One region of the Lysinibacillus sp. 10T31 genome, then DNA from elsewhere that is predicted to be linked to it. Evidence: riboswitches for the same ligand, from Rfam matches in the RefSeq annotation. Region 1 holds a riboswitch; the other holds the start of a gene.

Region 1 (12,337 bases):
TGAATTATCAAAGCATGAAGTGAAGCAATTACGAGTGTTAGCGGAGACAGGAAAAATCGGATAAATGAGTAATTACTAAGAGAAAGTGAAATACTTCTATGTGCAATAGTAATGTATTCACTTTCTTATTAGTGAAATCGTTCATAAATCATTCATAATTATTAACTAAGCGTTTGTGTTTCCATTTGCTATAATAGGTGAGAATAGCTCACCTAAATTAGTTGCATCTAGATGAAATCGTTTCCATGATTTGCTAGGTGGTGTTTGACGCACAAGTGAATGACAAATATAAAATTTGACAAACATGTAAATGTCGTAAATTGGACGATACAACCTATACATATGAATATTTGTATGAAAAGCTTAGCGTCAGCAGGAGTTACTCTAAGCCGTAAATTGATAGGGGGTTTATTAACTTGGAGAAAAAGAAAAAACGTCGCGTCATTCGTACCATTATTTTGGCAGTCTTAGTTTTAGCAATTGGTTACACGGTATACGGAACAGCGACAAAGGATAAAGTAGAGTTAATAGCAGTGGGCTCTCAAGCACCAGACTTCACGTTAGTAGATTTAAACGGTGAGAAACATACGCTGTCTGATTATAAAGGGCAGGGAGTATTTTTGAACTTCTGGGGAACTTTTTGTCCTCCGTGTGAGAAGGAAATGCCTGCAATGGACCGTCAGTATAAAGTCTATAAAGATCAGGGTGTACAAACATTGGCGGTCAATATTGCACAAACAGATTTTGAAGTACAGAATTTTGTCGATAGACACGAATTAACGTTCCCAGTAGTTATTGACAAAACGAAAAGTGTTAGTACTACCTACAATGTAGGTAATTTACCTGCAACTCTCCTTATTGATCCAGATGGTAAAGTAGTCAAAATTATTACTGGTGAAATAACGGAGGAAAATATTGCTTCGTACATGGAATTAGTGAAGCCGAAATAAGGAGTAAATGACTATGGAAAACATCATTTGTGCTTGTGGACATAGTAACCCATATGGCACGAAGCTTTGTGAGAAATGTGGTCGTCCTTTAACTGAGGAAGGTAAACAAACAAAAGTTGTTGATATGCGCTACGATGGAACGGCGATTCGTTCAAAAACGTATAATAAAACAGTCATCGATAAAATTTGGAATTTCTTCTCGAATGTAAAAGTGGGTATTGCCCTCATTATTATCACGTTGGTTTCAGCGTCAATCGGAACAATATTACCGCAAGCGATATATGTTAATGCACCGGAATCTAACAAAGCAGAGTATTATGAGAAAGTGTATGGTTTCGCCGGCAAAATCTATAATAATTTAGGTCTTTCTCATTTGTACAATACTTGGTGGTTCCAAATTTTAGTGGGGATGCTTGCGATATCTATTATTGTTGCGAGTTTAGACCGTGGTTTACCATTGCATAAGTCTTTAAAAAATCAGCGCGTTAAACGTCATGAAAGTTTTATGAAGCGTCAACGTATAGTTGGGGAAGGACAAGTGTCAAACCCTGATGAAACCCTAGATAAAGTTGAGCAAAAAATGACTGAATTAAAATATCATGTTCGTCGTGATGGAAGTGCATTGCTAGCAGAGCGCGGTCGTTTTGCTCGATATGGCCCATACATAAATCATGTCGGTCTCATTATCTTTTTAGCAGGTGTTATGTTGCGCTTATTACCTGGTTTTTATGTGGATGAGACGATTTGGATCCGCGAAGGTGAAACACGAGCTATACCTGGTATGGACGGCTACTTTATTAAAAATAATAAATTTATTTTGGAAACCCATGGCGATAAGCCTCAGGATGAGCAATCTAACCAAGGTGTAAATGCTATGGCGAAAAACTATCAAACAGACATTACATTATACAAACAACCTGAAGGAGCTCTTCCTGGAGATATAGACAATCTTGAAAAATTGAGAGATTACTCTATTCGAGTCAATCATCCGTTAAAAGAAAACGGTTTTGCGCTGTATCAAATGAATTATCGTCTTAACGAATTGAGACAGATGAATTTTTATTTAGTGAATAAAGCAACAGAAGAAAATTCACTAGGTCAAATTGAAATTGATTTAACGAATCCTAAAAAAGAATATGATTTAGGAAATGGTTCTTCAGTACAGATTCTTGTTTATACACCAGATTTTGATGGTTTTAAAAACGGTGAACCACAGACAAAATCATCAATACCAAATAATCCAGCATTTTTATTTAGAATGACAACACCAGAAACTCCAAAAGGTGAAGTAAGCTTTGTAGAAATCAGGAAGCCACCACTTGAACCACTTGGTGAAAACAAATATAGAATGAAATTCGCTGGAGCAGAGATGCGTAATTCATCAAACTTTACAATTCGTAAGGATAGTACGATACCAATTTTATTTGTCGGCGGTATTATTTTCATGATTGGTGTAGTAATTGGCTCGTATTGGAATCACCGACGTTTATGGTTACAGGTGGAGCCGGATGGTAGAGTGTTGATGGCTGCCCATGTGAATAAAAATATGTTCAGTATGAAAAAGGATTTAGATAAAGTCACTACATTTGCTGGTCTACCACCATATGAAGATCAGTTAGAAAAGTCAGAAGATGTCAAGAAATCCGAAAAGGAAAAGGAAGGTGACGACACCTTATGAGTTTGATTGACATAAGTGGAAACTTATTATTTGTAGCATTCATAGCCTACCTAGTTGCAACTTTATTGTTTGGTGGTTCGATAAAACAATCGAATGCAACAGGCAAAAATACCGAAAAATGGGGTAAGGTAGCAATTGTTGTAACGATTATAGGCCTACTTTCACAGCTTGGTTATTTTATCACTCGTTGGATTTATTCAGGGCATGCACCTGTTAGTAATATGTTTGAATTTACGACTGCATTCGGAATGTTCATTGTTGGGGCATTCATATTGATTTATTTTATTTATCGTTTGCCAGCTCTAGGCTTAGTAGCATTGCCTGTGGCAATATTAATAATTGCCTATGCGTCGATGTTCCCGAAAGAGGTTAGTCCTTTAGTGCCGTCTTTACAAAGTTACTGGTTAACAATTCATGTTATTACAGCTGCTTTAGGCCAATCAATTTTAGCAATTAGTGCAGTAGCAGGACTAATTTATTTATTAAAAGTAGTTGATTTAAAGAAACCTTCTAAACAACGTTTCTGGTTAGAAGCGGTAATGTTCTTCCTTGTGGTAGTCGTTGGTTTCGTTGTCGCTACATCCGTTTTTAATTTGATGGATTACGATTCAACATATTCTTATGTGGATAAAGAAGGTAATGAACGTCAAATTACATACCAAATGCCGCCAATATTTGGTATGAATGAATATAAGGCAGTGGAAGAACATGGCATGTCTCCATTAGTAGAAATGCCTGGTCTCATTAATGCGAAGAAATTAACAACAGTTGTTTGGTCATTATTAGTAGGATCTATTTTATACTTATTAATTCGATTAATTGCACGACGTCGAATTAGTGCGATTTTCCAACCTTTTGTCAAACGAGTAAATTTACAATTAGTTGATGAAATTGGTTATCGCTCAGTAATAATTGGCTTCCCGGTATTTACGTTAGGGGCTTTAATCTTTGCAATGATTTGGGCACAACTTGCGTGGAGTCGTTTCTGGGGATGGGATCCGAAGGAAGTGTGGGCACTTATTACATGGTTATTCTATGCAGCATTCCTACACCTACGTTTATCAAAAGGCTGGGAAGGTGAAAAATCTGCATGGTTAGCATTAATTGGTTTTGGAATTATCTTATTCAACTTAATTGCTGTTAACTTGATTCTTGCAGGTTTACATTCATACGCTTCAGCTTAAACTGAATAACTTCTTTCAACAAATGTCTTTTGTAGCGAAAGCAATGCGTCAGCTACAGAAGTCTCTCGCCTTTATAGGTGGTGAGCTGAATGGGAATTTAAGTTACTTTTCAGTGGATGTCCAAACACCTGCTGAAAGAAGTTAAAGCCTCCGGCGATGTCACGGAATCGGAAAGGAGTTCTTTATGCAAGCATAAAGCCGATTCCGGACTCAATTATGCCGAGGCATAATTGATTTTGAGCACATATGAGATTTTTACGTCGCTAGTATTAGAAAGAAGAGCCTTCTTGCTGTGGCAAGAAGGCTTTCTTTCCTTTTCAATATGTGCTGTACCATGTACAATAGAAGGTAGAGAAAGATTAGAAGAGAGGGATCGTGAAAGTGTCAGAAAATATTTCAGTATTAGTAGTAGATGACGAGGATCGTATTCGACGCTTACTAAAAATGTATTTAGAGCGAGAAGGATACCTTGTTGACGAGGCAGAAAATGGTGAACAAGCGATCGAAAAATCTTTGGAAAAAGAGTATCACTGTATTTTATTAGATATTATGATGCCTGAAAAAGACGGGCTTGAAGTTTGTGCGGAAATCCGCGAACGAGCAGCAACACCAATTATTTTATTAACTGCAAAAGGCGAGGAAGCGAATCGTGTACAAGGATTTGAGCTTGGAGCAGATGATTATATTGTAAAACCATTTAGTCCTCGTGAGGTTGTGTTACGTGTGAAGGCTATATTACGTCGTTCACAAGCATTCTCACCTTCGACAAATGCTTCTTCTTCAAAAGATTTAGTTGTGTTCCAACATTTAATGATCGATCACGATGCGCACCGTGTAACAGCAGAGGGTATTGAAGTAAATTTAACGCCTAAAGAGTATGAATTACTTTATTTCCTAGCTAAATCACCAGACAAAGTATTTGACCGTGAACAATTACTAAAAGAAGTTTGGCATTATGATTTCTTTGGTGACTTGCGTACAGTTGACACACATGTAAAACGTTTACGTGAAAAGCTCAACCGAGTATCTGAAAACGCTGCAAAAATGATTGTTACTGTATGGGGCGTTGGTTACAAATTTGAGGTTGTCAATGAATAGAATATGGAATAGTGTTGTCGGGAAGCTATGGGTAACCATATTGCTTCTCGTTTCATTTGTATTGTTTGTTTTCACGGTTTTAATGCTGGAGTTTCTTCAAAATTACCATATGCAACAAGCAGAAAGCTCCTTGCGTCAAACTGCAGCAACAGTTGCAAGTATAATAGATGATAATGAAACAGCAGAGTCGACTTCGGAATTATTAAAAGATATTTTACCTGAAAGTACAAATGCACTTATTGCTATTAACCATGACAGAGTTTCTTTCGCTATGCAGGAAGGTGTCAATAAAAAAGAAATCCAGGATATGATTTTAGCCAATAAATCGTTCCAAGAAGTTTTTCAATCAGATAAACCAATTATTAAGGAAATGATGATGCCATCTTCCACAGACGAAGAAAAATTGGAATCGTATGTTGTGCTTGGTTTCCCACTAAATGTGGAAAATACTGTGCACGGGGCTGTCTTTATTTATCAAAGTCCGGATGCGCTGCATAAAACATCGAAAGAGACGACGAAAGTTGTCTTTTTATCTGCATTCATTGCCTTTGTGCTGACGACATTTTTTGCGTTTTTCCTTTCATCACGTATTACGTCACCATTACGTAAAATGCGTGAGTTAGCGTTTGAAATTTCTAAAGGGAATTTTGAAGCGAAGATGCCGACTACTCAAAATGATGAAATTGGCCAGCTTGCAGTTGCCTTTAATCAAATGGGCCGTCAATTGAAACACAATCTAGAAGTGATCAATCAAGAAAATGAACAGCTTTCAAATATTTTAACATCGATGACAGACGCAGTTATTACGTTTAATCGTGATCGTACAATATTATTAAGTAATCCTCCAGCGGACCGTTTAATGCAAAAGTGGTTTGTTAATAAGGGTTCACAAAGTGCAAAACCGATTCCGCCAGAGCTGTATCATATGCTCGATCATGTACTGATGTTTGAGGATAAGCTTGAAGAAGAAATTGAGATGGATGGAAGTTACTATACGTTTACGATTAGCCCTCTTTATAGTGAGGAATCGATACGTGGAGCGGTTGCGGTTATTCGTGATATGACTGAGCAGCATCGCTTAGAAAAACTGCGTTCAGACTTTATTGCTAATGTGTCTCATGAGCTACGGACGCCGATTTCGATGCTTCAAGGCTATTCAGAGGCTCTAATGGATGATGATTTTATACAGGATCAAGAAGAACGCAATGAGATTACAAAAATTATTTATGATGAATCGAAGCGTATGGGTCGTCTTGTAACAGATTTATTAGACCTTGCGCGTATGGAATCAGGGCATATGACGCTTTACAAGGATGAGCTCCCAATTAATTCAACATTTGAACGTATTACTCAAAAATTTGCACAGGTGGCAAAAGAGAAACATGTTCGTCTAATATTTGACAGTGAATTTAAAGACGAAGCTACGATTAGTATAGATGAGGATCGAATTGAACAAGTATTAACGAATTTAGTAGATAATGCTCTCCGTCATACTGATGAAGGATCAGTAACAGTGAAGGTTGAGCAGGAGCCAACCTTTGCCAAGATATCTGTCCAGGATACAGGGCATGGTATTCCCCAAGAGGACTTACCATATGTCTTTGAACGTTTCTATAAAGCAGATAAGGCACGTACGCGTTCTAAAGGCGGAACTGGCCTAGGTTTAGCTATTGCTAGAAATATTGTCAAGGCACATTCAGGCAATATTATGGTAGATAGTGTGCTGAAAGAGGGGACTACTTTCACGTTTTATTTACCTTTTGATTAATATTATTAACTTCTTTCGGCAATGTGTCTTTTGTACCGAAAGCGTAGCGACAGGTACAGAAGTCTCCCACCTCTGTAGATGGTGAGATGAATGCGGGTTTCAGTTACTATTCGACGAGTGTCCAAACATCTACTGAAATAGAGGAACTCAGTCTAAGAACGCCACGTCCTGTGGCAACGACTGAGTGACCAACATCACGTTGGCCTAAAGCCTCCGGCGGATGTCGCGGAAATCGGGAAGGGGTGCTTAGGGGATGTTAGCCTAAAACCATCGCATCCATGCGATAACGGCTAACTGACCTGCATCGGTGCTGCTGACGCTACGTTAGCACTACGCTTTCGCGCAAAAACCATCTGCAGGCCTAAGCACAAAGCCGATTCCGGACGCAATTATGCCAAGGCATAATTGATAGAGTGGTATAAATTGGATGTAACTTCTGTAAACATTTAGACGACAAATATAAATAGAACGGGGGTGGAGTGCTTTGAATGACTCCGTGTTCCATCGATTATACGATGCATATCATCAAGACGTGTTCCAGTTTCTTATTTATTTAGTAAAAAACCGTACACTTGCTGAGGATTTAGCGCATGAGGTTTATGTTCGCGTATTGCGCTCATATGATCAGTTTGCAGGAAAGAGCACCGAAAAGACTTGGCTTTTTGCTATTGCTAAAAATGTCGCTATTGATCATTTTAGAAAGCAAGCTGTACGCCAAAAACATTCACTTGAATTTTTTGATTGGGAAACGGAACAGCTACATTCAACCACACCATCACCGGAAGAAGTGCTGCAGGCCAGTGATGAATTTATGCAGGTGCAATCAGCACTTGAACACTGTACAGGTGACCAAAAAATGGTTATTATTATGCGCTACTTTCAAGATTTATCGATTGCAGAAACAGCGCAAATACTAGATTGGACAGAAGCGAAGGTAAAAACCACTCAGCATCGTGCCATTAAATTTTTAAGGCAACAGCTACAACAGGTTAGAGAACAGGAGGCGAAACGGCAATGACACATAACCAATTTGATGATGACCAACTGGAAAATGTATTGAATAATGCCCCTAAGCTTTCTGACCGCCGTTCGAAAGAAGAAATATTAAATCGATTATTGGCAGATGCTCGCTTGCAGGATAATGTCCATCTTCAAGAAGCTATACAACAACCAATAGATGATGAAATAACATCGCAAGAGCAACAACACAGTATTTATACGCAACAAGAAAGTTCCGAGACAGCGACAACAAAAAAGAAAGTTCGTAAATGGCCGATCTTTATGAGTGTTGCAGCTATTTTTGCCTTAACAGTACTTACAGGTTCCATGTTCATAAATAATAATAATACAAAAATGGACCAGGCTAATGCTCCTGAACCCTCTCAATATTCAACATCGCAGGATAGTCGTGCGGCGAAAAGCTCTGTCAACCATGATAAGATTATGGAATCCAACATAGTAGCAGAACATTCACGGATCATGTCTCTACGATCATCTGTTTATGAGGAAGATTTAACAGATGCAGTAGTGTTCCATATTGGTTTGGCAAATCGTGATAAGAAAAGTGTACCGATGACGTATATCATTCCAAATGAACGAGTTGCTACTGATTTTGCGAATAAAAAGCCTACAACATTACAAATGTATGAAAAGTATGCGCCACAAATTGATGAGAAACCAAATGGTCTTACTAACTATCATCCATATAAAGGAGAATTGAAGGAGAAGGGCGATAAACTAGTTCATGTATTGCCGGAGAAAAATGTTTATGATGTTGCTTCAGCAAATACTAATGAATATTTAGATACTTTACAGGATACATTCTCAGATTCAGAGTATAAAGATGTTGAGTTTGAAAATCCTGATGGTACAGCCTACGAGTTTTCTAAGGAAGAAGAGCCAAGTAAGCACATGTCATTAACAAGCTCAAATCATTTTAATTATTATTTATATAAAGATGAAAGTGGAGCTGAATATTTATCACCCGATTCTCGCAAAACTTTTTCCACTGTAACAGAGGCACTTACCGCTATGCGAAATAAAAATGATGATGTATACGTTTCAGTTGTACCGGAAAATGTAACATACACAGTGAAAGAGGTAGCAGAAGGCGTTATAGTAACATTTGATGAGCCGCTTGATTTAACGACAATGGACGCGGTCCGTGCTACTCAATTAATTGAAGCTATGATGTTAACTGCAGCAAGCTTTGATCAACAAATACGTATAGATAATGTTGTACAAGAGAACTGGGAGGGATTTGATTTAAAAAATTTCTTGCCCAAGCCTGTAGGAGCTAATAAACGATTTATGCCATAAATAGCATAACAACAAATAGACGAACAGAAAGTAAATAAATTTTTTGGAGCATTCTCGCCGCTATATGTGCGTGAATGCTTTTGTCATTTTATGACTCCAATAGCAAAAAAGCTACGTTAGCGATAAATTGCCAATTGGTGAAGACTAATAATCAATAAGCATGCAGAAAATCCCTACATTTTATAAGGCGCTATTAGCCGAGTATTTATAAAGCATACAAGTTTGATCGGAATTTTTTGAGCAAAGCTATTTACTTTTCTCTAATAATTCATTATAGTAAGGCTATGAAACAAAAAAATATTGATTCATCTTCGGGGCAGGGTGAAAATCCCGACCGGCGGTAATAGAGTTGTAAATCGCTAATATTTCCTTTAAGACATATTAGCTCGCTTGATTTACTAAATGCTCTTCAGCCCGCGACCTGTGCAAATAATTTTTTTTGCATGGCTGACTTGGTGCAATTCCAAGGCCGACAGTTAAAGTCTGGATGGGAGAAGATGGAGGTACGATCGTCATTCATTGTTATGAATTTAGCTATGAACGAGCGTTTATTCGATGTGGCTTCACACAACGTATGCTCTAAAATAGTTAATTAATGGCGTTCTTTAATCATGCCTATTCTCCCTTATGCTCTTTTGCATAAGGGTTTTTTCATGATAATTATTGATTAGGTCGTAACCTTTCTTCTTGCGAGATTGAATCAGCAAAGAGGAGAGAGTTTTCTATGAAGAAAAATGTTAAACTTCAATCGTATATTACGATTGGCATGCTGAGCAGTATTTCGTTTTTATTAATGCTTTTTAATTTCCCAATTCCACCATTTCCAGCATTTTTGGAAGTAGACTTCAGTGATATGCCAGCATTACTAGCAGCGATCACAATGGGACCTGTAGCTGGTATTTTAGTAGAATTCTTTAAGAATGTGTTGGACTGGGTTTTCTCAGGCACGCCAACAGGAGTACCGGTAGGACATATCGCGAACTTTGCAACAGGTATTTTATTTATTCTACCAGTGAGCTTTGTTTTTAATCGCTCCAAAACAGTTAAAGGCCTTATCGGAGGTTTAGCTGCTGGAACAATCATAATGGCAGTTGGAATGAGCATTCTTAACTATGCAGTATTTTTACCTATGTACACTTACTTTTTAGGTATGGAGCCTGTTGTAGGTGATTCACTATATAAAATGATCGTAGCTGGTATTTTGCCATTTAACATTGTGAAAGGTATTTTAATTACTATCATCATGGCATTACTATTCACAACAATGCGTAAATGGATTAATCATCAGCGTTCTATGTATTTAACAAAATAATTAGGATGAGACCTCGAGCTGTTAAGCGCTCGAGGTTTTTTACTTCTTTCAGCATTAGTCTTTTGTAACGAAAGTGAAACGGCAGTTACAATTATTTTGGTATAGAAAACGAAGCGTCAGCTACAGAAGTCTTTCACCTCTATAGATGGTGAGATAAACGCGGTTTTAAGTCATTTCGGCGGGTGTTCAAACATCTGTACCTGTCGCTACGCTTTCGGTACAAAAGACATCCGCTGAATTAGAGGAACTCAGTCTAAGAGAGAAGTGTTGGATATTATTGCCCGAAAGTAACATCTAGTAAAGCATAATATTTTCATGTAGAATAAGGAAGAGTTTAGGCAGTTAGAGGAGTTTGAAGAGATGAGCGAAAAAAAGAGTCAGTGGTCTAGTAAACTAGGCTTTATTTTAGCATCGGCAGGAGCTGCAATCGGACTAGGGGCAATTTGGAAGCTTCCTTATGTTACTGGACAAAGTGGTGGGGGAGCGTTTTTCCTTATTTTTGTTCTATTTACATTGCTGATTGGTTTACCGATGTTATTATCGGAATATATTTTAGGTCGTGGTACACAGTCTGAAGCTGTGACTGCATATAAAAAAATTGCACCAACGAAAACAGGATGGGCCTGGGTTGGTCGTTTAGGTGTGCTTGGCTGTTTTTTATTATTAACTTTTTACAGTGTTGTAGGAGGTTGGATTTTTATATATAGTGGCCTTGGTGTAACTGGGGCAGTTATTGATCCTGCTAATGATCCTAGTGAACTATTTGGAAAGATTGTAGGAACACCTTGGATTACATTACTCGGTTTAGGATTGTTTACACTAGTAAATGTTCTAGTCATTTCACTTGGAGTACAAAATGGCATAGAGAAAGCCAGTAAGTGGATGATGCCTTTATTATTCATTATGTTTATTGTGCTTGTTGTACGGGCTTTAACATTAGATGGGGCAATGGAGGGGGTTAAGTTCTTCTTGTGGCCTGACTTTTCCAATATAACTGGAAAAGCTATATTAGAAGCGTTAGGGCAGTCCTTCTTTGGTTTAGCAGTAGGATTTTCTTGTCTTGTGACGTACAGTTCCTATTTAAAGAAAGATGTGAGCTTACCTAATTCTGCAGGCTCCGTTGTTCTTCTCACTGTGCTTGTATCGTTTTTAGCAGGATTAGCAATTTTCCCTGTTGTATTTGCCTTTGATTTAGAACCAGCATCTGGACCTGGCTTACTATTTATGGTTCTGCCAACAGCATTTAGTCAAATGCCATTTGGTGAAATATTCTTAGCGATGTTTTTATTATTATTTTTATTCGCAACACTAACTTCTTCCTTCAGTCTATATGAGATTATCGTAGCGGCATTTATGGAGAAGGGGCGTATGTCTCGTTCTGCTTTGACGATGCTACTAGGTGTAGTAGTTTTTATTGCGGCGATTCCTGCAGCGCTTTCATCAAGTACATTAGCGGACGTATCAATCTTTGGAAAAACAATTTTTGATGCAACTGACTTTTTAGTTTCTAATTTAATGCTGCCGTTGGGTAACTTATTGATTGCTATCTTTATTGCGTATGTAGTTGATAAAGAATTTGTGAAGAAGGAATTATTAATAGGAAGTCAAATGGGACAGGGGTTCTATTCGACGTATCGACTACTGATGTTAATAGTAGTACCCTTTGTGATTATCGTTGTGTTTGTCAATATGCTTTTACAATATTAAAGAGAGTAGGTTGCGTTCCGTTTAATAGGAATGCAACCTACTTTTATGTTTGGGGGGCAACAATAGGGTTAGTATTCACTAAGCGATAGTTCACCTAGCCAGCCTTCTCTAATGATCTGTCTTGCTTGTTCTTCGCTTTTAGTAATAGGGAATACTTTATCGACTTGTGAAATAGCAAACAAATTGCGAATGAAATCATCGGCAACAATAATGGCGATTTTCTTTTCTTTTACAGATACTTTCTTTGCGAAATTGACAATCATGCCAAAGCCGGTACTATCGATGTTTGTAACCTTTTGCATATCGATAATATATCCATGC
Region 2 (12,337 bases), on a different contig from region 1:
ACAAACTTTCTCCTTTAATCATCTAGTTGTAAAGACGTTTTTTTTTTGAAAATGTTACTGCCTATTTTTAAAATAATGACATGATTATACAGAATATGTAACAGAGTATTATTAATAACCCCAGACGAATAAATTTTTTTACTAATGGATAAATATTTTTTTTAGTAAAGGGGCGTAAGGCATGTTCTTTGGTAAATATTGTACCGAAAAATGCGTCGAATTCAATAATGAAATCATCTAAAATTTTTATGTGGTTGAATGGACAAAAAAGTACCTGTCATCCGTTGTTTGAGCTGGGTGACAGGTACGAATACTATGAAGCATCTTGTGTTGTATCGCGTTTTTTTGTTAAATAATATGCATTTACTGAAGAAGTAATAGGAATGATAAGAGCGATTCCAATGCCTGCGCAGAATATCATTATAAGTTCAGTGGCAAATATTTTAGAATTAACAATTTCCCCAAATGAATAAGATAAATCTTTAAACCATATGAGCAAGCTTAAATATCCACCGAAGAAAGCGAAAAATAATGTATTTGTATCGGTACCTAAAATGTCCTTTCCAATGCTTAAACCCGATGTAAATAATTTTTTTCTGCTAATTAACGGGTTATGATGAAGAATCTCATGCATGGAAGTAGCAATGGAAATGGCAACATCCAAAATTGCCCCAATCGTACTCATAATAATAACGGAAGCTCCAATTTGTACAAAATCGACGCCAATATAAAGAGAAAATATGCTAATTTCTTCTGAGGATTCTTCCCCGAATCCTCGGATCATTGACTTCTCTGTTACAAAAACAATGAATAATAATAAAATTACAATCGTAATCATTGTAGAAATGAATGCAGTTACCGTTTTACTGCTCGTTTCATTAATAAAAAATAAGCTAATCCAGCTAATGACGGTACAGGCAATGAGCGTTAATATAATCGGACTATTTTTCTGACTGGTCATTAAAAAGATAGTTATAAAGAGTACTCCAAAGTTTAAAAATAAAGATAGAAAAGATCGTACTCCTTTTTTTCCACCAATAACGATCATCAATATGAATAAAATGGCAGTTAACCATACTAATACATTCATTATTTTGCCCTCTTTCGATTAATGAAAAAAATAGAAGTGTATAAACTGATCGGAATCGTTAAGACAACACCTATTCCACCTGCCAGGGCCCTAGCTAATTCTAATGAAAGGTTCATGGAAAGTGTTTGCCCTAATGGATAAGAGTTTTTCAAATATAAAATCAACATAGGGATTGAGCCACAAATATAAACAAAAAACAAAATACTTGTAATCGTTCCCATAATGTCTTTCCCGATGTCCATCCCTGAGGTTTTCAGTGCTTGGTCAGAAATATTTTGATTTTGCTCAAATAAAGCGAACATGGAAGAAGCCATTGTGATGGAGACATCCATTACAGCTCCGAGTGCTCCAATAAATAATCCAGCCATAAAAATCACTCGATAAGGTCGAGTTAAAAATTGCATTTCTTCATATCGAAGCCCATTCTCAGACGTAATCCACAAAACTAAAGCGCTAATCAATATAGAAATAAATGTTCCTATAAGTGTTGCAACTATCGCTGCATATGTTTTTTCATTCAAGCCGTTAATGAGGATTAAAGAAATGATCGTAAATAAAAGAACACATACCCCGCTTATAAATATTAAATTTATATTTGATTGTACATATAAATCTAATGCAAAGGATAATACAAGAGAATTTACAATTAAACTGATAATTGAAAATAACCCCTGTCTTTTACCAACAATCAGCAAAGCGAAAATAAAAATCCAAGCTACTATTAAGACGAACTGATCACGTTTCACATCTAAAATAGTCCCAGTTAAATCTCCATTTTTGTCTGTATTTGCTTTAATGGAAACAAATAATTTATTCCCAACATGGTACTCTTGATCGAAGGCTCCAGATGCTGAATACTCATTTGTAAAATGAATAAGCTTACCTTTTTTTTCACCATTTTTTAATACAGCTGTAATTTGCTGAGTAAATAAATGATCATCATTTTCATACATATCCGTTACAGAGTTTGATTCTTTTAATTCCGTTTTTATAACTTCCGCAATTGGACGGTCATAAAATGTTTCGTTGTGATAAACGAAAAAAACAGAAGCGATAAAGCAAATTGCGATAAAGGTATAAAATATAACTTTGTTAAAAGATTTTTTTTTCAAGATGTTTTGCAATAAAAAAACCTCCAATGAGGATAGAGAATCTAATCATATAAGTTGTGTTCATTGTTAGAGTTGACACAAACAATAACTCACAATAACACATGATTTTTTAATGTCAAGCAGAATAACAAAAGTGCCATTATTAAGTAACGTGCTAATTGAATAGAGGTTCCAAAATTATAGAATGGCAAATATGGTTTTTAGCGTACTTAGTTAGTTATAGCATAATTAAGTTGCTGTTATTCATTGTGTAAGTTTTTAATTAAATCGCTTATCCACACATGAAATGTTCTTTTTCTACCATGGTGAACCAGAAGAAGTAGCAGAAGCGGTCCTATTCTTAGCTTCAGATAAAGCAAGCTTCATGGCACTTGTGAATGTGAAATTAATTAGAGTGAAAATTATTATAAACAATTATCTGGATAATAGAATAAAATAGTGTTATCGTAAGAAATAGCTAAATAAAAATATCCTTCAGGGTAGGGTGAAATTCCCAATCGGCGGTGATGAAGTAATTCAAAGTCCGTGAGCGCAAGCTGATTTGGTGCAAATCCAAAACCGACAGTTATAGTCTGGATGGGAGAAGGGTAAAAGTGTGAGCTTTTTAAATTCGTTAGAGTTTATAAGGTCTATTTGAGTATGCTTTTATGTGAACTACTTCCCGTCGTTTAGTTGGGAAGTAGTTTTTGTTTTATTTGGCTAAAAAATTGAATAGCAGTAGTTCTTCGGGGTCGGGTGAAATTCCCAATCGGCGGTGATGAAGCAATTCAAAGTCCGTGAGCGCAAGCTGATTTGGTGCAAATCCAAAACCGACAGTGACAGTCTGGATGGGAGAAGAACGATGAGATGACAGCCTATGGTAAAAATATTATATCCATGAGGTTTATTTGTTGACGTCTTATGTATATGAACTCCCAAACCCCTTTATTTTAAGGGGTTTTTTGTTTGAACGAAAATTATTAAATGAATGAAAGTAGGTGGAAAAATGTTTACAGGAATTGTTGAGGATATTGGTACCATTAAAACCTTGCAAAACGATAGACAAAGTATGGAAATAACCGTTATTTCAAAGAAAATGGTAAAGGATGTAAAGCTCGGGGACAGTATTGCTGTTAATGGTGTTTGTTTAACAGTGATACATTTTAATGAACAGGAGCTAACAATGGATGTAATGCCTGAAACAGTGGGAGCAACAAATTTACAGCAACTCGCAGTTGGAGATCCGGTAAATTTAGAGCGCGCTATGTCAGCTAATGGGCGTTTCGGTGGTCATTTTGTATCTGGACATGTAGATGGGGTAGGGAAAATAGTACGCAACCGGCCATTAGCAAATGCAGTCTATATTGATATTGAACTATCAACGGAGTTAACGAGCTTCTGTATTCCAAAGGGGTCCATCACAATTGACGGAACGAGTCTAACACTCTTTCATGTCGAGAAAAACGGTGTCACAGTATCCCTGATACCCCACACTTACAAGGAAACAATTTTAGGTAAGAAGAAGATTGGTGATCTCGTCAATGTAGAAACCGATTTAGTTGGAAAATACATTTTGCATCAACTTAAGCATGGACAGGAACCGCCGATCATCACAAGAGACTTCTTAGCACAAAATGGGTTTTAACCAATACATTAAGAACTGGAGGTGGCGACATTGCTACATTCAATTGAAGAAGCAATAGAGGATTTAAAACAAGGGAAGATGATTATTGTAGTTGATGATGAGGACCGAGAAAACGAAGGGGACTTATTAGCACTTGCGGAATTTATGACCCCTGAAACGATTAACTTTATGGCGACCTATGGAAGAGGTCTTATTTGTACGCCGATATCACAGCAGCTTGCACAAAAATTAGCATTAGCGCCTATGGTTAGTATTAATACAGATAATCATCAAACGGCATTTACCGTTAGCATAGATCACATAGACACAACAACTGGAATTAGCGCCTTTGAACGGGCAATGACAATACAAAAAATGCTAGAGCCACAAGCGAAAGCTGCAGATTTTCGTAGACCAGGTCATGTATTCCCGTTAATAGCAAAAGACAATGGTGTATTGGAGCGTAGAGGACATACAGAAGCTACAATTGATTTGGCCAAGCTGTGTAATAGTATTCCTGTGGGCGTTATTTGCGAAATTATGGGTGACGATGGCAAAATGCTACGCTTTAATGACCTTGTTAAATATGCAGCACAACATCATCTAAAAATGATTTCAATTGAAGCATTAGCAACATATCGTTGTCAACAAATAATGGAAAAAAACAAAATGACAATATAAAAAGGAGTAAATAAAAAATGGGTAAAACATTCGAAGCACAATTAATTGGTACGGATTTAAAAATAGCAGTAATAGTAGGTCGTTTCAACGAATTTATTACAAGCAAATTATTAGACGGTGCATTAGATGGTTTGAAGCGTCATGGTGTGAATGAGGATTCTATTGATGTAGCTTGGGTTCCTGGTGCATTTGAAGTGCCATTCATCGCAAAACAGTTAGCTGAAACAAAGAAATATGATGCCATTATTGGATTAGGTACGGTAATCCGTGGCTCAACAACACATTATGATTATGTATGTAATGAATCAGCAAAAGGAATTGCAAATGTGTCACTAACTACAAATGTACCTGTTATTTTTGGCATTGTTACTACTGAAAATATTGAACAAGCGATTGAACGCGCAGGAACAAAATCAGGAAATAAAGGCTATGACGCAGCAATGTCTGCTATTGAAATGGCAAATTTAAAGAAGATGATTGGATAAATCTTTCCTAATAATAGCATGGGAATTTCAAAGGTAAATTATTCTGAAAAGCATTTTAAAATGAATATATTTCTAAAGCATGGGGAAAATATCCGTAAGTGTATTTATGATATTACTTATAAATGTACTAATTTGGAGCTGGCTCAGTAGGAGATGAGGGATATTTCTTCAATGGAACAAGAATTAAATTTGAAATCTTTGAAGTCACTATTTCAACGCTCTGCTGATGTGATATTCCAAGAGTATTTATTCCAGCAACATAAAGTACATTTGATAAAATGTGAAGCGATGGTTGATGAGAAGTTACTGCAGACCGTTATTGTGCAACGAATTCAATCATTATTCACTACCACAGAAGAGGAAATGTTAGAAGAACATATACAGAATAATTTACATGTTCCCCATCTTCAGAAAATAACAAGTAAAGAGGATGCCATCACAAGAGTTTATAAAGGATATGTTTTACTTTATTTTGAAGATATGAATTTGCTGTATTCAAGTTATATCGCTAAAAAACCGAATCGGGAGCCTAAAGAAACAACCCTTGAGTTAGTAGTTAAAGGTCCGAGAGATGATTTTATTGAGGATGTATTTATTAATATTGCTTTATTACGAAAACGATTACCTACTAATTCATTAAGTGTTGAGACTTATGAACTTGGTAAACGATCCAAAACAACTGTAGCTGTACTTTATTTTGAAGATGTCGTCAATCAAAAGATGCTTGAGCAAATAAAACTAAAGCTGCAACGAGTTGATACGGATGTTGTATTTAGTGGGGATTTATTGATGGAGAGTATTGAGCAGAGAAGTGCAAAAATCCTACCTAGACATGATTATACTGGACGCCCTGATTTTGCTGTACAAGCTTTAAGTAGAGGACGCATTATCATTATTGTTGATGGAGTATCATATGCCATCATTACCCCGGCTAATTCAATGTTACTTTTTAAATCCGGTGAGGATAATGAGTATCCGATTATTGTAAGCTCTATGGAGCGTATACTACGAATAGTAGCTATCTTAATAAGTGTACTTTTACCAGGTTTTTGGCTTGCACTAACAACCCACCATCAAGAACAATTGCCATTCATCCTATTGGCAACAGTTGTTGAATCAAGAATGGGACTCCCATTTCCAACTATTCTTGAAATTTTAATGATGCTTTTTATGTTTGAATTATTTCGAGAAGCAAATATACATCTACCCAATGTTATCAGTGGTTCAATAAGTGTTGTCGGGGGATTAATTATCGGAGATGCAGCCATTAAATCGGGTGTTACGAGCCCTGCCATGATTGTAGTTATCGCTACGTCAAGTATTGCAGCTTTTACACTCGTCAATCAATCTATCGTAACAGCAATGAGCATTCTCAGGATAATCATCATTTTAGCATCTGCCTTTTTGGGGTTATTTGGATTCTTTATTTCGGTGTTTTTCATACTTCTTTATACTGCAAACATACGAGTATTAGGAGTACCGTACTTAAATATGGGCGCAGATTTAAATTGGCAGGACATTAAAAAATCTTTAGTTCGCCTATCTCCTGCAGGTTATCGTACGCGACCTAAATTTTTAAATTTACAAGATGAGACTAAGACTTCGAGTAAGAACAAATAAATGCTTAGAATGAAGAGATCAGGCTTTTATTGGCCTGATCTTTTTGTGTCTAATTTCACTTGACCTTTTATTAACTTGAGGGGGGCATGATAAAATGTTGTTCTCCTTTTTTGTTTACTTTCTAGAGAAGGATTATTAAACTATTGTTTGCGACTAGTGCGGCGGCGTTTCGCTCAAAAAATAAAAATCATTTTAGAAAAACAATAGTTCTTTAGTGCTACTCTAACCTCAACAATGGGAAGAAAAAAGGCCAAACAATAAGTGCGGAAATGTAGGTTTGTGATAGCCAAAACTCGCTTGTGATGATAAAATGAGAACCAATATTCTTATTTAGAGGGTCGAAGAATTCTGAATCGTTTGCATTTTTCCTAATAAATTGGAACGGTGCTTTTAACGTACAAGCAAGCAGATAGCCATTGCCATTCAAACTTCTTTAAAACATCTTGCGATTTAACAACCATAAAAAAAGAAGTTTACTATAGTATAATAGGATTGTTGGAAATGAATGTTTCACTAGTAGAAAGTATGACATAATGTCATTTTCGACTAATTTTGTATTTAACTTCTTTCAGCTGAAGTCTCCCACCTATATAGATGGTGAGATGAATGCGGGTTTTAAGTTACTTTTCAGCGAGTGTCCAACATCCGCTAAAATTAGGGGGAATCAGTCTAAGAACTCCAGAGCCAAGCTCAAATTAAATTAAGGCATTATTCATGTCTATAGATGAGGAAGTGCCAGCTTGTATGAAAACACGAAAAATAAAACTAATTTTATTACTATCAACTATCTTATTAATATTGTTTACAAGTTTAAACATCTTTACATCCTACATAAAGATAAAAAAGACAGTTGAAGAATCAATAGCGAACCAAAGTCTGGAAGCGGCTAATTCTATTGCATCTTCAATGGATGTAGAGGCCTACAAACAATTTTTAGATAACCCAGAGAAAAACGATTATTATTGGCAATTAAGAAACTACTTAAATGATGCAAGAGTAAAACTAGGTGCCTTATTTGTTTATACATTAGAGATTGATAATCCAAAAGTATCCAGAGCAATGATTATGGGTTTACCAGCTGATTTTGAAGGCTTTGATATCGGAGTGAAGTGTACAGTACCCGAGATGCAAGTGCAAAGAGCTTATAAAGGAGAAACATATGTAACAGGAGTAATATCAGATCCTGTACATGGCGCCTACCTATCTGTTGGTGCACCGGTCAAAGATGAAGCAGGGGAGATTATTGCATACATAGGCATTGATATTAGTGCAGACACATTAAATGGCATCAAGGGAAAAGTGATTAAAGACAATCTTTTAATCTTTATTTTTAATGGTGCACTCATTTTAATCGTTATTGGCTCTGTTTTCTTCTTACAGAGATGGTATCAAAAAGAAGTAGCGAAGGAAGTTGGAGCAACAGAAGATACATATCAAGCAGAAATTAAAACTTTAATCACTTCCGTGTCCTCTTTAAGACATGATTTCACAAATCATATACAAGTATTACATGGATTTCTGCAATTGGACAAACCTGATCAGGCCAAACAATATTTATATTCATTATCCAAAGAGGTTCAGGCTATTAAGTCTCTCAAATTAAACATTGAACATCCTGGCTTGTCGATATTATTACAAACGAAAAAACTAACTGCACAAAATCATAATATTGAAATGGATTTTTCAGTCTCAGAGGATTCATTTAATAAAATTAAAACAACGGATTTAATCAAAATCTTGTCGAATTTAATAGATAATGCAATTGATGCGGCAAATGAATTACCAGAAGAGCAACGTAAAATAAATATTTGCTGTAAAGTAGATGACACCCAATATGAATTTAAGGTTACAAATACTGGACCAAATATTGTAGAAGCAGGGCAAATATTCAAGCAAGGATTTTCTACCAAAAAGCCGGAAAATGGTAAAATAAGAGGGCAGGGCTTGTTTATTGTGAATGAAATTGTCAATAAGTACGACGGTCAAATTTCTATCGATTCATCAAAACATTTAGAGACAACAGCAATAGTAACTATTCCAATAATATAGTAAATTTTATAAACTTCCTACAGGAAATTGTAGGAAGTTTTTTATCTTTATTGATCAAATTCCGCTATCGGCTAAAGTGGAATTTCTACCGGCAAAATAAAGAAATTACCGACTAATTTACGGCTCTACCGGTGAAATAACAGCTTCATTATACAAAAGCTGTTTCAACTTTCATATTACATTTTTTGAGCAATTCATTTCATATATTACTAATAATCAAAATGCTATTATTAGGAGGAGATGAAATATTTGGATAAATCAATTCTTGATTTATTGAAAAAGGGTGGATTCGTTTTGTATGCAAGGCATGGCCAAGCAACTGTTGGGGTAGATCAGGCATATTTAAATTTCCAAGATTGTTATACTCAAAGAAATTTGTCTGAAGTTGGGCGAAGGGAGGCCACATACTTTGGACAAATGCTACGCTATTTACAAATTCCAATCAGTTCACCGATTGTTGCAAGTCCTTTTTGTCGTACGATTGAAACGGCACAGCTCGCATTTCCTTATGCCTATATCCAAATTGATCCGATTGGGTATGAAATTTATAAATTGGGTGGAAACATTCCTATCGTTGAAAAAACAAATATATTATCAAATCTCCAATCGATGTTAGAAAGAAAGCCACCGCAGGGTACGAATCAAGTGATCATTGCCCATAGCTTTCCAGAAGGTGTTGGATTAGGGAATATTTCTAATATGGGAATGGCTATTGTTAAGCCAGAAGGTCCTGGAAATGGGTATGAAATAATAAAAAAATTAACTTTAGAAGATCTACTGCTTTTAGGTAGTAGCTCCAATTAAGCTAGGGATGGGGGAAAGCATGGAAATAAAAACGGTCTCACAGTGCACTTTAGAGGAAGTTTTAAAAGCTTGGAATAAAGGCTTTGAGGGGTATTTTGTACGAATAGAAATGAATGAAGAGATGTTTTTAAACCGACTCGTTGGAGAAGGACTATCGCCAGAGCTATCAATTGTCGCATTTGATCATCATAATCCTGTTGGCATTGTATTAAATGGCTTTAGACGAATGGATGGTAAGAAAACCTCTTGGAATGGTGGAACAGGCATTTCTCCAGACTATCGCGGGAAAGGTGTTTCTCGTGTGTTAATGGAAGAAACAATCGCCATTTATGAAAGAGAGAATGTGGAAGTAGCAACGCTCGAAGCTATAAAAGAGAATAAAGTAGCAATTGCATTATATGAGAAATATGGCTATACAATTACAAATCAATTGTTATTTTTAAGTGGCGAATATGAAGTGAATGTTGAAAAGAAAGCCGCATTCCATGTGGAAACTATTCGGCCAGAGCAGCTACCGCATTTATCTTTTTATCAGGAAGATGTTCCTTGGCAATGTAACTGGCAAAGCAATAAACAGGGAGAGGCTAAAGTTTTTTATAACGAGAATAATGAAGCGATTGGCTATATGTTATATAGAACAGTATGGGATCAGGATGGAGCCATCGACAGTCTAGTGCTTTATCAATTAGAACTGTTGGAGAATGGTACTGTAGAACAAATTCCACACTTTATCGCAAGCATCACAAATCACAAAGTAAAACTAGCCACAGTGAACTTTTTAGCAAGTAATCCAGTCACGAGCTATTTGATGGAAAATGGGTTAGAAGTGAAGACAGAGCAAGTGCAAATGAAGAAGAAGATGGCTTAAGAGTTTGCGAGGTGAGTAGAGAAAATTACGAAAGGTTTGAAATGTCAACGTTATGGAAGGCCAATGTTGATGAAATTGAATTAAACTTCAGTTGTATTAATTAGTTTTAAAAAGAAGGTGTGTTAAGTTATGAGGAAAATGCTACTCATATGTAATTTACTAATACTGGTATTGGTAGGTTGTACACCGGCTATAAATACTAATCCTACTGCGAAATATATTCTTACAGAACATTCCCAAGCGGATATTCTTCAATATAATAATTTGATTTATATTAATGCTACAAGCTTGGAATCGAAGAAACAATTAGAATATACGAAGTGTGAGAAAATAGGGGAAATTATTAAAACTACAAATTCCTCTAAAAATTTCAAAGATTTTTATGCTACAAAATTGGAAAGTGGAACAGAGATTTTCTCTACAAATGATAATAATATTTATACAATCATTGCAGATATAAATGGGCAACAAATACTTTATACTGCTTTGCTTGAGGGTTAGTTATCATTATTTGGATTTTTAACTTCTATCAGCATTTGTTTTATGTAACGAAAGTGAAACGGCAGTTACAAGTGTTTTATGTAACGAAAGTGAAACGGCAGTTACAAGTGTTTTATGTAACGAAAGTGAAACGGCAGTTACAAGTGTTTTATGTAACGTAAGTGAAACGGCAGTTACAAATATCTTTTGTCGAGAAAGCGAAGTGTTAGCTACAAATTTCTTCCATCTCTACACCTGCTGAAAGAAGTTAAAGCTTCCGGACGCAATTATGCCGAGGCATAATTGATCAGGTTGTAAACATTCAAGAATTCCAGTATACTAATCCCGATAAAGAATGTAAATAAAGGATGAATTTAAATGACGTTTGAAGAGATATTACCACGCTTGAAAGCGGGAGAAAAAGTAATTCGTAAAGGTTGGGGCGGTGCCGAATTGTATGTGAAGCTTGTTGGACAAAGCGAACATGATGGCGAGGCTTTGAATCCTTATTTTTTAATTAATGTACGTGGTGAGGGCTATACAATGTTCACACCGACAGTCTGTGATTTATTAGCGGAAGACTGGATTATTGTCAATTAATCGAAAGTGCCATCTCAAATGAGGTGGTTTCTTTGTTTTTTGAGGAGAGATATATATGACTTTTGAAGAATATAAGGGCAAGACGGTATTTGTAACAGGGGCTGCTTCAGGAATTGGACAGGCTCAAGCTAGTGCATTTTTAGAAAATGGGGCGAATGTATTCGGTTTTGATTTAGATGAACAAGGGTTAGTAAATCTACATCACCAATATCCTGAACAATTTGCCTATAGAGTAGGTAGTGTGTGCAATAAGAAGGATGTAGAGCAAGCATTTGAAGCTGCAATTTTAATATTTAAGCAGGTAGATATTTTATTAAATACCGCGGGCGTTTTAGATGGCTTTGCAAAAACGCTTGATACAGATGAGGCGCTTTGGGATAAAATTATGAATACCAATGTAAAAGGTACTTTTTTTGTAACCAATACGATATTACCCCATATGGTAAAAAGAAAATCAGGCGTAATCATTAATATGGCATCTATTGCAGGGCTTGTTGCAGGCGGTGGTGGGGCGGCGTATACAGCGTCTAAACATGCGATTGTAGGCTATACGAAGCAGTTGGACTTAGATTATTGTCGTGAAGGAATTCGTGCCAATGCCATTGCACCTGGAGCCATTCAAACACCGATGAACAAGGCAGATTTTGAAGGAGATGGAGAAATCGCAGAATGGGTAGCCAATGAAACGCCTGCTGGACGCTGGGCTCAACCTAGTGAAGTGGCGAGTTTAACACTTTATTTGGCTAGTCAATCAGCTGATTATATACATGGTGCAATTATACCGATTGATGGCGGATGGCTTACTAAATAGTATTGTTCAATATTAAATCCTTCTGCTATAATACGCAAGTAAGCAAAATTCAGCTTGCACTGCGGCACTTCAGATAGGGCGAAAAGCTCTCTTCCTTTGGCCGTAGTTATTACTAAAATAGCGGACGTGCTATT

The links. A riboswitch is a leader RNA that binds a small molecule or an ion and turns the genes downstream of it on or off. The one in region 1 is predicted to bind FMN.
Region 2: linked by a shared signal. The riboswitch ahead of ribE (riboflavin synthase) and the one ahead of AC1DCY_RS19985 (ECF transporter S component) in region 1 are both predicted to bind FMN.

What each region holds. Positions count from the first base shown of each region.
Region 1 covers NZ_JBFTHS010000040.1:19,191-31,527, reverse strand. Annotated here, with positions in the region: gene AC1DCY_RS20025 (pseudouridine synthase) at 1-64, shown strand, start outside; gene resA (thiol-disulfide oxidoreductase ResA) at 417-950, shown strand; gene resB (cytochrome c biogenesis protein ResB) at 964-2,628, shown strand; gene ccsB (c-type cytochrome biogenesis protein CcsB) at 2,625-3,812, shown strand; gene AC1DCY_RS20005 (response regulator transcription factor) at 4,194-4,910, shown strand; gene AC1DCY_RS20000 (ATP-binding protein) at 4,903-6,678, shown strand; gene sigX (RNA polymerase sigma factor SigX) at 7,163-7,696, shown strand; gene AC1DCY_RS19990 (RNA polymerase subunit sigma) at 7,693-8,997, shown strand; FMN riboswitch at 9,301-9,500, shown strand; gene AC1DCY_RS19985 (ECF transporter S component) at 9,722-10,309, shown strand; gene AC1DCY_RS19980 (sodium-dependent transporter) at 10,670-12,016, shown strand; gene AC1DCY_RS19975 (STAS domain-containing protein) at 12,085-12,337, opposite strand, start outside.
Region 2 covers NZ_JBFTHS010000019.1:79,063-91,399, reverse strand. Annotated here, with positions in the region: gene AC1DCY_RS12875 (YibE/F family protein) at 314-1,090, opposite strand; gene AC1DCY_RS12870 (YibE/F family protein) at 1,090-2,214, opposite strand; FMN riboswitch at 2,669-2,794, shown strand; FMN riboswitch at 2,920-3,045, shown strand; gene ribE (riboflavin synthase) at 3,188-3,826, shown strand; gene ribB (3,4-dihydroxy-2-butanone-4-phosphate synthase) at 3,848-4,486, shown strand; gene ribH (6,7-dimethyl-8-ribityllumazine synthase) at 4,504-4,971, shown strand; gene AC1DCY_RS12850 (spore germination protein) at 5,143-6,591, shown strand; gene AC1DCY_RS12845 (sensor histidine kinase) at 7,336-8,640, shown strand; gene AC1DCY_RS12840 (histidine phosphatase family protein) at 8,881-9,444, shown strand; gene AC1DCY_RS12835 (GNAT family N-acetyltransferase) at 9,464-10,312, shown strand; gene AC1DCY_RS12830 (hypothetical protein) at 10,442-10,813, shown strand; gene AC1DCY_RS12825 (DUF2829 domain-containing protein) at 11,171-11,392, shown strand; gene AC1DCY_RS12820 (3-oxoacyl-ACP reductase) at 11,448-12,203, shown strand.